Regions from separate parts of the Streptomyces sp. NBC_01077 genome, predicted to be linked through region 2. Evidence: riboswitches for the same ligand, from Rfam matches in the RefSeq annotation. Region 2 holds a riboswitch; the other holds the start of a gene.
The links. A riboswitch is a leader RNA that binds a small molecule or an ion and turns the genes downstream of it on or off. The one in region 2 is predicted to bind cobalamin.

Region 1: linked by a shared signal. The riboswitch ahead of metE (5-methyltetrahydropteroyltriglutamate--homocysteine S-methyltransferase) and the one ahead of cobN (cobaltochelatase subunit CobN) in region 2 are both predicted to bind cobalamin.

The regions. Positions count from the first base shown of each region.
Region 1 covers NZ_CP108669.1:1,652,453-1,656,285, reverse strand. Annotated here, with positions in the region: gene OG462_RS07365 (enoyl-CoA hydratase) at 1-369, shown strand, start outside; gene metE (5-methyltetrahydropteroyltriglutamate--homocysteine S-methyltransferase) at 477-2,801, opposite strand; cobalamin riboswitch at 2,964-3,181, opposite strand; gene OG462_RS07355 (UBP-type zinc finger domain-containing protein) at 3,256-3,609, opposite strand; gene OG462_RS07350 (ATP-binding protein) at 3,606-3,833, opposite strand, start outside.
Region 2 covers NZ_CP108669.1:4,811,442-4,815,274, forward strand. Annotated here, with positions in the region: gene cobN (cobaltochelatase subunit CobN) at 1-2,759, opposite strand, end outside; cobalamin riboswitch at 2,795-2,953, opposite strand; gene OG462_RS21605 (cobalamin biosynthesis protein CobG) at 3,026-3,833, shown strand, end outside.

The DNA.
Region 1 (3,833 bases), 3.2 Mb from region 2:
GTGATCCCGGGCATCGGCGGCTCCCAGCGCCTCACCCGGGCCGTCGGCAAGGCCAAGGCCATGGAGCTGTGCCTGACGGGCCGCACCATGGACGCCGTCGAGGCCGAACGGGCGGGCCTGGTCTCCCGTGTCGTCCCGGCCGACGACCTCCTCTCCGAGGCCCTCGCGGTGGCCGAGACCGTCGCAGGGATGTCGAAGCCGGTCGCCATGATGGCCAAGGAGGCCGTCAACCGCGCCTTCGAGACGACCCTGGCCGAGGGCGTCCGTTTTGAACGCCGCCTGTTCCACGCGGTGTTCGCCACGGCCGACCAGAAGGAGGGCATGTCCGCCTTCGTGAACAAGCGGCCCCCGCACTTCACCCACCGCTGACCCCACGCCCTCGCGCCGGCCCGGAGGCCGGGCGGCGGCACGGCACCTCACGCAGGGCGGCCGGGGCGGGTCGGGCGCGCCGGGCGCCCGACCCGCCCCGAGCGGGATCAGGCGCTCTCGGCAGCCAGGTCCGCGCGGACTTCACGGGCGGCCGCGACGAGGTTCTCCAGGGAGGATCGCGTCTCGGGCCAACCACGGGTCTTCAGACCGCAGTCGGGGTTGACCCACAGGCGCTCGGCGGGGATGGCATCGAGTCCCTTGCGCAGGAGTGCGGCTGCCTCCTCGGTGCCGGGGACGCGCGGGGAGTGGATGTCCCAGACGCCGGGTCCGGCCTCGCGCGGGTAGCCGTGCGCGGCCAGTTCGCCGGCGACCTGCATGTGGGAGCGGGCCGCCTCCAGGCTGATGACGTCCGCGTCGAGGTCGTCGATCGCCTGCACGATGTCCCCGAACTCGGCGTAGCACATGTGGGTGTGGATCTGGGTGTCCGGCCGCACTCCGCCGGTCGTCAGCCGGAACGACTCGGTCGCCCAGGCCAGGTAGGCGGCATGGTCGGCGGCGCGCAGCGGCAGCGTCTCGCGCAGCGCCGGCTCGTCGACCTGGATGACCGACGTGCCCGCCGCCTCAAGGTCGTTCACCTCGTCGCGCAGGGCGAGAGCCACCTGCCGGGCGGTCTCGCCCAGCGGCTGGTCGTCCCGTACGAAGGACCAGGCGAGCATGGTCACCGGACCGGTCAGCATGCCCTTGACCGGCTTGGAGGTCTGCGCCTGGGCGTACGTCGTCCAGCGGACGGTCATCGGTTCGGGGCGGGAGACGTCCCCGGCCAGGATCGGGGGCCGGACGTACCGGGTGCCGTACGACTGGACCCAGCCGTGCTGGGTGGCCAGGTAGCCGGTCAGCTGCTCGGCGAAGTACTGCACCATGTCGTTGCGTTCGGGTTCGCCGTGCACCAGGACGTCGATCCCGGTCTTCTCCTGGAAGGACAGGACCTCGCGGATCTCGTCCTTGATCCGCTCCTCGTACCCGGCGGCGTCGATCCGGCCGGCCCGCAGATCGGCCCGCGCGATGCGCAGCTCGCTCGTCTGCGGGAACGAACCGATGGTCGTCGTCGGCAGCAGCGGAAGGCCCAGGTGTGCCCGCTGGGCGACGGTCCGCTCCGCGTACGGCTGCGAGCGCCGTCCATCGGTGTCGGTGACGGCCGCCGTGCGGGCACGCACCGCCGGATCGCTGGTCAGCGCGGATCCGGAGCGTGATGCCAAGTCGGCCCGGTTCGCCGCGAGTTCGGCCACGATGGCGTCCGTGCCCTGCGCGAGCCCGCGTGCCAGGACGGCGATCTCGGCCGTCTTCTGCCGGGCGAAGGCGAGCCAGCGGGCGATCTGCGGATCGACGTTCCGTTCGGCGGCGGCGTCCAGCGGCACGTGCAGGAGGGAGCAGGAGGCGGCGACGTCCACCTGGTCGGCGAGCCCGAGGAGCGTGCCGAGAGTGCCCAGCGACCTCTGGTAGTCGTTGATCCAGATATTGCGTCCGTCGACGACGCCCGCGACCAGGCGCTTGCCGGGCAGCCCGCCGGCGGCGGCGAGGTCGTCGAGGTTGGCGGCGCCCGACTCCGTGAAGTCGAGGGCCAGGCCTTCGACCGGCGCCTTGGCCAGTACGCCCAGCGCGTCGCCGAGCCGCCCGAAGTAGGAGGCGACCAGCAACTTGGGACGGTCGGTGGCGGTGCCCAGGTCGCGGTAGGCCCGGGCGGCGGCGTTCAACTCGGCGGGCGTGCGGTCCTGGACGAGAGCGGGCTCGTCCAGCTGCACCCATTCGGCCCCGGCCGCCCGGAGGTCGGCGAGCACCTCGGCGTACACGGGAAGCAGCCGGTCCAGCAGCGTCAGCGGCTCGAAGTCGGGGGCCACGCCCGGCGCGGGCTTGGCGAGCAGCAGGTAGGTGACGGGGCCCACGAGGACCGGGCGGGCGGCGTGGCCGAGGGCGAGGGCCTCCTTCAGCTCGTCGACCTGCTTGCGGGAGTCGGTGGTGAAGACGGTGTCCGGCCCGAGTTCGGGCACCAGGTAGTGGTAGTTGGTGTCGAACCACTTGGTCATCTCCAGCGGGGCGATGTCCTGGGTGCCACGGGCCATCGCGAAGTACCCGTCCAGAGCGTCGGCCGCGACCGCCGCGCGGTGCCGCTCGGGTACGGCGCCGACCATCACACTGGTGTCCAGGACGTGGTCGTAGTACGAGAAGTCGCCGGTCGGCACCTCGTGGATGCCGGCTTCGGCCAGCTGCCGCCAATGCGAACGGCGCAGGCTTGCCGCGGTGACCCGGAGGGCGCCGGCGCCGACACGGCCCTTCCAGTACCCCTCGACGGCCTTCTTCAGTTCGCGGTTCTGCCCCTGGCGGGGGTACCCGTACACGGTGGCTCGTGCTGCCGCGGCTGCGGGCTTCGGTGTCACGGAACTCTCCTTCGCGAGATGTGTCCTGAGCGCCCCGGAGACGGGACGTGGACGCGAAGGAACGAACGACCGGGCGGAACACGTCGCGGATACACCGCACGTGCCGCTCGATGAGTACGCCGACCCGCCCACGAGGTCACCGGGATCACCGCACGCGGAATCGTCCACGTGCGGGCAACGGGCAGGTCTTCGGACTCGCGGGCACGTCTGCCGGGGCAGACACCTACTGGCCGTCGCTTCCCAGACCCGTCCGGGCCCAGTGCGTATGACGGCGGTCGTTCCCACTCACCGCTGCGGGGCAGTCCCGGATTCCCACCGGGTTCCCTCTTACGACGCATCCCGCCTGGCGGACGGGGCGAACCAGCTGCACGCCCACCTTAGGCGGACGAACGGCGGCCGCGCACCCCTGATCGAATATCGGGACGCCCCGTGTCAGCCGGTTCCGGCCGGGTCCTCAGCGATGGAGCAGCCGCTGCCACTCCTGGGGGACGCGGCCGGCCGGGCCCGGGGCCGGCTGGTCGGCCGGGTGGCCGCCCGGAGGGGCGAGTACGGGGCCGGCTTCGTACAGGTCGTCGGTGTCGTAGTTCCAGAACCAGTCCTCGCCCGGCTCGAAGCTCTGCACCAGGGGATGCCCGGTGGACTTCCAGTGGGCGGTGGCGTGCTGGGCCGGCGAGGAGTCGCAGCAGCCGATGTGGCCGCACTGGGCGCAGCGCCGCAGGTGGAACCACCAGCCGCCCACCGTGTCGCAGTCCGCGCAGCCCGTGCCGCTGGGCGGGACGCTCGGGTCGATTCCCTCGATCTCGGTCATGCGGGCTCCTCGGCGGTCTCGGGGCCGGTCGCGGTTTCGGTGTCGGCCGTGGTTCCGGTTCCGGTCTCGGCTTCGGTTTCGGCTTCGCTCTCGGGGGCGGTCAGCGGCAGCAGCACCTGGAACCGGGTGTCGCCCGGCACGGACTCGACCTGGAGGCTCCCGTGGTGCTTGCTCACGACGATCCGCCAGGAGATGTCGAGGCCGAGACCGGTGCCTTCGCCGAC
Region 2 (3,833 bases):
CCGATGACGTGCGGGAACGCGTCCCGGAAGAAGCCCGAGATGCGCAGGGTGACGTCGACGCGCGGGCGGCCGAGCTCGGCGAGCGGGATCGGCTCCAGGCCGTTCACGCGGCGCGAGGCCTCGTCCCACAGCGGACGGACGCCGAGCAGGGCGAGCGCCTCGGCCACGTCGTCGCCGGCGGTGCGCATCGCGCTGGTGCCCCACAGGGAGAGGCCCACGGACGTCGGCCACTCGCCGTTGTCGGTGCGGTAGCGCTCCAGGAGGGAGTCGGCGAGCGCCTGCCCGGTCTCCCAGGCGAGCCGGGACGGCACGGCCTTCGGGTCGACCGAGTAGAAGTTCCGGCCGGTCGGCAGGACGTTGACCAGGCCGCGCAGCGGCGAGCCGGACGGGCCGGCCGGGACGAAGCCGCCGTTCAGGGCGTGCACGGCGTGCGTCAGCTCGTCGGTGGTGGCGGCCAGGCGCGGCACGACCTGCTCGCAGGCGAACCGCAGCACGGCGTGCACGTCGGAGCCGTAGGCGGCGGCCACGGTCGGGACGGAGTCCACGGACCAGTCCGCCGCCTCCATCGCCTCGACGAGCTCGCGGGCCTTCGCCTCCGCCTCGTCGGCGGTCGTGCGGGTCGCGGCCGACTCGTCGAGACCGAGGGCCTCGCGCAGACCGGGCAGCGCCTGCGTGCCGCCCCAGATCTGGCGGGCGCGCAGGATGGAGAGGACCAGGTTGACCCGGGCCTCGCCCTCCGGGGCGCCGCCGAGGACGTGCAGACCGTCGCGGATCTGGGCGTCCTTGACCTCGCACAGCCAGCCGTCGACGTGCAGCAGGAAGTCGTCGAAGCCGTCGTCCTCGGGGCGCTGCTCCAGGCCCAGGTCGTGGTCGAGCTTGGCGGCCTGGATGAGGGTCCAGATCTGGGCGCGGATCGCGGGCAGCTTCGCCGGGTCCATGGACGAGATCTGCGCGTACTCGTCGAGCAGCTGCTCAAGACGCGCGATGTCGCCGTACGAGTCGGCGCGGGCCATCGGCGGCACCAGGTGGTCGACGAGGGTCGCGTGCACGCGCCGCTTGGCCTGCGTGCCCTCGCCCGGGTCGTTGACGAGGAACGGGTAGACCAGGGGGATGTCGCCGAGGGCCGCGTCGGGGCCGCAGGCGGCGGACAGGCCGGCGTTCTTGCCGGGCAGCCACTCCAGGTTGCCGTGCTTGCCCAGGTGGACCATGGCGTCGGCGCCGAAGCCGCCGTCCTCGGCGCGGGCGGCGATCCAGCGGTAGGCGGCCAGGTAGTGGTGGGACGGCGGGAGATCGGGGTCGTGGTAGATCGCGATCGGGTTCTCGCCGAAGCCGCGCGGCGGCTGGATGAGGATCAGCAGGTTCCCGCGGCGGAGCGCGGCGAGGACGATGTCGCCCTCGGGATTGCGGGACCGGTCGAGGAACATCTCGCCGGGCGCCGGGCCCCAGTGCTCCTCCACGTGGGTCCGCAGCTCCTCGGGGAGCGTCGCGTACCAGCGCTTGTAGTCGGCGGCCGGGATGCGGACGGGGTTCTTCGCCAGCTGTTCCTCGGTGAGCCAGTCCTGGTCGTGGCCGCCGGCCTCGATGAGGGCGTAGATCAGCTCGTCGCCGTCGCCGGAGACCAGGCCCGGGAGCTCCTCGGCGGGACCGAAGTCGTACCCCTCGGCGATCAGACGGCGCAGGAGGGAGACGGCGGAGGCGGGGGTGTCCAGACCGACGGCGTTGCCGATGCGGGAGTGCTTCGTCGGGTACGCGGAGAGGACGAGTGCCAGCCTCTTCTCGGCGTTCGGGATGTGCCGGAGCCGGGCGTGCCGTACGGCGATCCCGGCGACGCGGGCCGCGCGCTCGGCATCGGCGACGTACGCGGGCAGGCCGTCCTCGTCGATCTCCTTGAAGGAGAACGGGACGGTGATGAGCCGGCCGTCGAACTCGGGGACGGCGACCTGGCTGGCGGCGTCCAGCGGGGAGAGGCCCTCGTCGTTCTCCTCCCAGGCGGCGCGCGAACCCGTCAGGCAGAGCGCCTGCAGGATCGGCACGTCGAGCGAGGCGAGCGCGCCCGCGTCCCAGGCCTCCTCGTCGCCGCCGGCCTGCGCTTCGGCGGGCTTGGTACCGCCCGCCGCGAGGACGGTGGTGACGATCGCGTCGGCGGTACGGAGGCGGTCGAGCAGCTCCGGCTCGGGGGCGCGCAGGGACGCCACGTACAGCGGGAGCGCCTGCGCTCCGGCGTCCTCGATCGCCTCGCACAGCGAGTCGACGAAGCCGGTGTTCCCGCTCATGTGGTGGGCGCGGTAGTAGAGCACCGCGATCGTCGGACCGTCGGTCGTCCGGGGCGTGCGCTCCAGCGGGCCCCAGGTGGGGGCGGCCGCCGGGGACTCGAAGCCGTGACCGGTGAGCAGGACGGTGTCGGAGAGGAAGCGGGCCAGCTGCTCCAGGTTCGCGGGGCCGCCGTGCGCGAGATAGGCGTGCGCCTCGGTGGCGACGCCGACGGGGACGGTGGACGCCTCCATCAGCTGTGCGTCGGGGGCCTGTTCGCCGCTGAGGACGACCACCGGCTTGCCGGCCGCGCGGACCGCGTCGAGGCCCTCCTCCCAGGAACGGAGGCCGCCGAGGAGGCGTACGACGACGAGCTCGGCGTCGGCCAGGAGACCGGTCAGCTCGGCGAGGGGGAGACGGGCGGGGTTGGCGAAGCGGTACTCCACCGGGCCGCCGGCCGCGCGGGCGCTGAGCAGGTCGGTGTCGGAGTGCGACAGCAGCAGAAGCATGGCGAGCGCAGGCCTTCCTCGGGGTTGTCCGCGCCCCGGGTGGTCGTATGGACGGCGGGAGTTCCTGACTCACCTGCCCGGGATCGTGCTGACGCACGGACCGGACCGGCTCACAGTGGCGGGACCGCGCCGGATTCTCACCGGGCTTCCTCCCCGGGGTCCTGGGACCCCATGCCGTCTGCATAGTAGATCGTGCGGTCGACGGGCCGGGGCGGACGGCCGAGTCGGCCGGATCACACCCGGTGGCCGCCCGGTGGCCCGTCGGTATGCTCGCCGCCATGCCGCCCACCCCGCCCCCGGTGCCCGAGCCGGGCGAACCTCGCATACGGGACCGTGGCGACGCGTGCCCCGGGGCGCTGCGCCTGCACTCCGCCGACGACGGCCGCCTCGCCCGACTCCGCCTGCCCGCAGGACGCTTGACGTCACGTCAGGTCGAGACCCTTGCGGATGCGGCGGAGACCCTCGGCGACGGACGGATCAGCATCACCTCGCGCGGCAACGCGGAGCTGCGCGGCCTCACGGACGACTGCGGGGCGGAGCTGGCGGCGCTCCTCGACGAGGCGGGCCTGCTGCCCTCCCCCACCCACGAACGCGTCCGCAACATCGTGGCCTCCCCGGCCGCGGGCCTCGACGGACTCGGCACCGCCGACGTGCAGTTGTGGGCCCGCGAGCTGGACGCGCTCCTGTGCGCCGCGCCCTGGGCGGCGGCGCTCTCCGGCCGGTTCCTCTTCGTCCTCGACGACGGGCGCGGTGACGTGGCCGGGCTCGGCGGGGATGTGACCTTGGTCGCAGTGGGTCGCGGCGAGGCGCAGCTGCACGTCGGCGGGCGAGCCGTCCGCCTCTCGGGCTCCGACGCGCCCGGCGCGGCCCTGGCGGTGGCGGGCGGGTTCCTGGCCGCGGCGCGGAAGGCCGGAACCGGGGCCTGGCGGGTCCGGGAACTCCCTGAGGGGTACGAGGTGGACGTGGCGGAGTCGGGGGTGACGGCGGAGCCCGTAGCCGCGCCGGAGCTTCCCCAAGGCCCTCCCCTCCCCCCCGGCACCCTCGGCGCCGCCGCCCTCTCCCTCCTCGCCCCGC